2 regions of the Ruminococcus sp. SR1/5 genome follow, and region 2 is predicted to be linked to the other one. Evidence: riboswitches for the same ligand, from Rfam matches in the RefSeq annotation. Region 2 holds a riboswitch; the other holds the start of a gene.

Region 1 (3,195 bases), 450 kb from region 2:
AATAACCTGATCCATTACATCAGATTCTTCCAGCTGTTCCATATCCGGAAGGTACTTCATGTGATCGATACGGTTCTTTTTCATATCTTCCAGAATTTCTTCATTTACGATACTTTCATTAAAATGGCCGTCCTGCTGACTGGCCTGTACTGTCTCTGCCATTACTCTTATGTCGCTCCTCTCATATATTGCAGCAATACTCTGGTCCTCACTGCTGCATATCTGTAAACTCAATTTCGATTGAAACCAGACAATACCTGTGTTTCACTACACAGGCAGTGCCTGTCCCCCGCTTAGTGTTCTGCGTTCAATCATTCATTTATCAATTTTACTCATGAAGAAATCCGGTCAGCGGTGAGGATGCACTTGCACCTCTCTCCAGAGTTCTTCCCATACCGGAAAGATATGCACTTCTTCCTGCCTCAATAGCTTTCTTAAAGGCTTCCGCCATAACACGGACGTCTCCTGCAGTTGCAATGGCTGTATTTGCCATAACTGCTGCAGCACCCATTTCCATAGCCTCACATGCCTGTGACGGGCGGCCGATTCCTGCGTCCACGATGATCGGAAGGTCGATCTCGTCGATAAGGATCTGGATGAATTCTTTTGTACAGATTCCTTTGTTGGAACCGATTGGAGAGCCAAGTGGCATTACACAGGCAGCTCCTGCATTCACCAGATCTCTGGCTGCATTCAGATCCGGATACATGTATGGCATAACTACAAAGCCCTCTTTTGCAAGGATCTCTGTTGCCTTGATGGTCTCATAGTTATCCGGAAGAAGATATTTGGAATCATGGATAACTTCGATCTTTACAAAATCTCCACAACCAAGCTCGCGGGAAAGTCTTGCGATACGAACTGCTTCCTCTGCATTTCTGGCTCCTGATGTATTCGGAAGAAGAGTAACATCCTTCGGCACATAGTCCAGAATGTTCGCAAGTCCACCCTCATTTGCACGGCGCAGGGCAAGTGTTACGATCTGAGTTCCTGCTTTTTCAATACATGCTTTTACAAGCTCCAGAGAAAATTTTCCGGAACCAAGGATAAAACGGGAAGTAAACTCATGGCCTCCCAGGATCAGTTTGTCTTCATTTGTGTTTGCTGTTGTCATTTTTTATGTCCACCTTTCTTTATGTCTGTTTGCAGAAAATATTTCCACCGATTTATAACCAGCGCCTTCTTCTGCCAGATCATTCTTCATTTGCATTTTTTCAGTAACTTATCTGTCAGTTACTGCCGTGGTATATATACCTAATTTTATCTCTATAGCGACATCAGCAGCTTCCGCCGCCCATAAACTGCAGAATCTCCACAACATCGCCATCTTTCAGTACTGTTGTATCATAAGTGTCTCTCTTAATGATCTCTTCATTCAGCTCTACTACAACCTGCACCGGAACATAGTTACATGCTTCCAGATATTCTGTTACTGTCACCGGCTTTTCCAATGTTCTGCTTTCACCATTTACTGTGATCATGATCTCTCCTTTCCGGAAACTTCAAAAGCTATTCATCAATAAAAAGAGTTCACAAAGAAATACACCCGCGGTGGTGCACCCCTTCATGAACTCAGTTCACTCTCAAATTTCCCAATATTCAATTGTCGATACCGGGGTTAAAAGCATTCGCTCTTGATCCCTTCCCTGTAAATCCTGATCTTACGTATTCAATCGGATAAAAACATCCGCATCCAATAAAAAGGAGATACACCAAAGTATCTCCCGTAAATTCATCTTATACGTTCCTACGTTGGCATTATCCAAATCAGGTATAAGGGTCGAAGTTGAAGACTTCCTCTCAGCCTGCCATCACAAGCTCCCCTGTTATTTACATGAGTTAGTATAAGACGAATTATGATCAATGTCAAGAGTATTAAATTTTCTCACAATAGTTCCAATTTGTTCTAAACTATAGTACACTGTTAATGCTGCCAACCCTCCAGCAGAAAGGAGGTGAAGTCCAGTGTGCGAATTAATCATCACATTTTTTGTTTCTGTTACGGCGGATATAGTTAGCTACTATATTCGCAAATGGCTGGACAGAAACGACAGGCAGTAACAGCCTGAAAGGCTTAAGCCCCCTTACATAACGGCATAGAAAACCCCGGAAGTGTGCGAGACTTCCGGGGTTTTCGTTTTTGCCAATGTTTGAATTTCATCACATTTCTTAGCTACTATCATCTTATGCTTTCTATACTAATTTGTCAACCGAATTTTATTAACGGCATCATCATAGGATGTTACTGTTATTTATAAGCAGTGAATCCCAGATCTTTCATTGTCAGATTTAAATTCTTTTTCAGATAATCATTTGCTACTTTCATTGTCGCTTTCATCATAATATTGGAAGAATCCTGCAGATCTGTCATCGCTTTTTTCCGTTTGTATACAAGAAAGTCAGATTCTGACCTTTATAAGCAGATGCTTTTGTAGAAGAAGTCACCAGCAGAAAGACTTCATTTGTAGACAGGGCGGACTTCACACTGACCGTATCAGATTTCACACAGTTTCCGATAATATCCAGTCCGGCAAGGATTCCATCTGAAGGCATAGAGAGCATCATCCCAATATCTATCTTATCTTCTTTCTTCAGATAACCGATCATCAGAGTACTTTCTTTATCTACTTTGACATTTATAAACTGATTTCCGTCTTCAGTATATTTGCCTTTCTGACTGATGTATTTTTTCAATTTGCTATAATTCTGCGTCAATCTGGTATTAGCCGAGGTCGGATTCTTTACAGTAACCTTGCAGGTGAATTTTCTGCCACCAAGAGTCGCTGTGATAACCGCTGTTCCTGTTTTTACCGCGGTGATCTTTCCGACAGAAGTTATCTTGACAACATTTGTGTTGCTGCTCTTCCATGACGGTTTCAGACTGGTGCCTTTGATCTTCAGTGTATAAGTTTTTTCGATGCCAGTGTCAGGCTGGTCTTATTCAGGGTGAGATAATTCAGACCTGCGATTGCTGTCAGACCTTTTTCATTATATCTACTCCAGATCGTATTTTTTCCGGATTTCCGGTAAGCTCTCACTGTGTAAGTATAGCTTACTCCGGTACTTACTTTTGTATCGGTAAACGTAACATTTTTGCTTCCTGTGAGGGTTTTTACTGCTTTCCATCCGCTGTTTCCGGTCTTGCGGTATACCCGGTATCCGGCAACTCCTTTTACCTGTTTCCAGCTGAAAATA
Region 2 (3,195 bases):
ACTGTGCCTCCCAGTCAAGCTTTCTTCTGGCATCTGCCATCTTGTCATCGATCTCACGGGCACCGCGGACACCTTTGGCAATGTCTGCTGCATGAGCTGCGATCTTAGATGCCATGATTCCCTGTTTTACGTCCTCAAGATTCGGAAGTGCAAGGTGCTCGGCCGGTGTTACATAGCAGAGGAATGCTGCTCCGGACATAGCAGCTACTGCTCCGCCGATCGCGGATGTGATGTGGTCATATCCCGGTGCAACGTCAGTTACGATAGGTCCTAATACATAGAACGGTGCACCCTGACAGATGGACTGCTGTACTTTCATATTTGCCTCAACCTGATCAAGCGGCACATGTCCCGGTCCCTCAACCATAACCTGAACGTCCTTTTCCCATGCACGTTTGGTCAGCTCGCCAAGACGTACAAGCTCCTCAATCTGGCATACATCTGTTGCATCAGCCAGGCATCCCGGACGGCAGGCATCACCAAGGGAGATGGTCACATCATACTCGCGGCAGATATCCAGGATCTCATCGTAATATTCATAGAACGGATTCTCCTCACCGGTCATACACATCCATGCAAATACAAGAGATCCTCCTCTGGAAACGATATTCATTTTTCTCTTGTGATTACGGATCTGATCGATGGTCTTTCTTGTGATTCCACAGTGAAGAGTTACAAAGTCAACACCATCCTGTGCATGGAGTCTGACTACATCGATAAAATCTTTAGCTGTCAGCGTATCAAGATCTCTCTGATAGTGGATAACGGAATCATAAACCGGAACGGTTCCGATCATTGCCGGACTCTCGGATGTCAGCTTGCGTCGGAACGGAATGGTATTTCCGTGGGAAGAAAGATCCATGATAGCATGGGCGCCCATGTTTACAGCTTCCATTACTTTCTGCATCTCTACATCGTAGTCCTTGCAGTCTCTGGATACACCAAGGTTTACATTGATCTTGGTGCGGAGCATGGAACCTACGCCCTCCGGATCGATACATTTGTGATTTTTATTTGCACAGATCGCCACCTTACCGGAAGCTACCAGCGGAAGCAGTTCCTCTGTTGTCATGCGTTCCTTCTTAGCTACGATCTCAAGCTCAGGTGTGATGATGCCTTTACGGGCTGCCTCCATCTGTGTACTGTAATTTCTCATGTAAAAAAAATCTCCTTCCATAAATTCTTTGTGTTTATACAACAAAAAACCGGCTGCTGCAACGCATACGCATCACGGCAACCGGCTCTTAATCTTACGTACTTAATGAAAATCTTCTGTACTTCTGATCTCTTCTGTACTCTCTGATCTTCTGTGTCTTTAAGAATCCTTCGTGTATATGTCCCTACGTTGGCATTATCCAAATCAGGTTATGGGTCAAGACATTTACAGTCTACTCTCAGCTCGCTTCAGCGGGCCCCCCTGTTTTCATATGTTGGGGACGTTTGTTCGTCCATGTGGTTATTATAGTATACCGGCTAAAATTTGTAAACCACAATTCTGCATTTTATGACTTTTTCTTTCGACATAATCTGCCATTTTATCTCTCAAACTCCCCCCGATCTTTCTTTACAGACATTCTTCCACAGCTTTTCTGTTCCCCGTCAGGAGGATATCCGCAATCCGCATTCACTGCTTATTGCTTTTCGCAATTACAGCAGTCGATTTCCCTGATCCGGTCAAGCTCTGCAAGGTTTTCTGCACCTGCACGGCGGATCCCCGCAAAAATGGAACCCGCAATATTGTGCCATACACTGAAGATCGCGCCCGGAAGTGTTGCAAGCGGATTGGCTGCAAAATTAGCTGCTGCCAGTGAGACAGCAAGGCCACTGTTCTGCATGCCTACCTCTATAGCTATAGCAGTTGTTCTGGAATACTCCACATGGAAGATTTTTGCAGCCAGAAATCCCAGCATCATACCACAGAAATTGTGGATCGCCACTACTCCAAGCACCAGAACTCCACAGCTTACGATCTTCTCTGCATTTACAGCTACAATTCCTCCGATGATCATAACAATAGCTACAACCGACACCAGCGGCATAACATCGGATACCTTATCCACATGCTCTCCCGCAAGACTCCGAAGAAAAACTCCCAGGAGAACCGGGATCAGAATTACCTTTACCACAGAGATCACCATAGCCCAGAAGGATACTTCCACCCAGGTTCCTGCCAGAACATATACAAGAAACGGTGTCATCAACGGTGCTGCCAGTGTGGAAACTATAGTCATTCCCACAGAAAGCGCCACATCACCTCCTGCGATATAGGTGATCACATTGCTGGCTGTTCCGCCCGGACAGCATCCCACCAGGATCACTCCCAGTGCCAGATCTGCCGGAAGGTTCATCACTTTACACAGAAGCCAGGCGATCACCGGCATAATGGTATACTGAGCCACTGCACCGATCACCACTTCTTTGGGTCTGGAAAAAATTGCCCGGAAGTCATCCAGTTTTATGGTCAGACCCATACCAAACATGATCACTCCCAGAAATACAGACGTATAGTTCGTCATCCAAGAAAATCCGTCACGCCAGAAAAAAGCCAGGCAGGAAAAAGCAATGATAATGATCCCGATATATCTGGATGCAAGGCTGCTGATAATTCCGATTTTCTTTAAAACTTTTCCCATACATTATACCTCGTAGCTGAAGTTGTCGATCAGTCTTGTTTTTCCGATGTAAACAGCCATTGCTACAAGAACGCTGCGGTCAGCTTTTTCCACCGGCTGCATGGTAAGTGCATCTACCATGGATACATAATCAATCTTTGCCAGAGGCTCTGCTTCGATCACTGCTCGCATTTTTCCGAGAAGCTCTTCTGCCGGGATTCCTGCGTGAATGGCTTCCTGTCCGGCTTTTACTGCCTTTGACAGGCAAAGAGCTGCTTTTCTCTCTTCAGGGCTTAAGTATGTATTTCTGGAGGATTTTGCAAGTCCGTCCTCCTCACGGATGATCGGACAGCCTACGATCTCAATATCGAAGTTCAGATCACTCACCATCTTGCGGATGATGGCCAGCTGCTGTGCGTCTTTCTGTCCGAAATATGCTCTGTCCGGTGCCACAATATGGAACAGTTTGGTCACAACGGTACACACACCTTTGAAATGGATCGGACGCGTTTTTCCGCAAAGTGTCTCTGACAGAGTATCTATACTTACAAATGCGTGGGGATCATGATACATCTCGGAAGGC

Evidence for each region. A riboswitch is a leader RNA that binds a small molecule or an ion and turns the genes downstream of it on or off. The one in region 2 is predicted to bind thiamine pyrophosphate.
Region 1: it holds a riboswitch for thiamine pyrophosphate, as region 2 does, so the genes downstream of both, thiS (sulfur carrier protein ThiS) here and thiC (phosphomethylpyrimidine synthase ThiC) in region 2, are expected to answer to the same signal.

The regions. Positions count from the first base shown of each region.
Region 1 is NC_021014.1:2,534,664-2,537,858, reverse strand. It holds gene thiH (2-iminoacetate synthase ThiH) at 1-84, opposite strand, end outside; gene CK1_RS12660 (thiazole synthase) at 329-1,114, opposite strand; gene thiS (sulfur carrier protein ThiS) at 1,278-1,481, opposite strand; TPP riboswitch at 1,728-1,835, opposite strand; gene CK1_RS12650 (hypothetical protein) at 2,249-2,371, opposite strand; gene CK1_RS12645 (hypothetical protein) at 2,368-2,694, opposite strand; gene CK1_RS12640 (fibronectin type III domain-containing protein) at 2,898-3,195, opposite strand, start outside.
Region 2 is NC_021014.1:2,087,140-2,090,334, forward strand. It holds gene thiC (phosphomethylpyrimidine synthase ThiC) at 1-1,156, opposite strand, end outside; TPP riboswitch at 1,321-1,429, opposite strand; gene CK1_RS10525 (bile acid:sodium symporter family protein) at 1,632-2,633, opposite strand; gene panC (pantoate--beta-alanine ligase) at 2,637-3,195, opposite strand, start outside.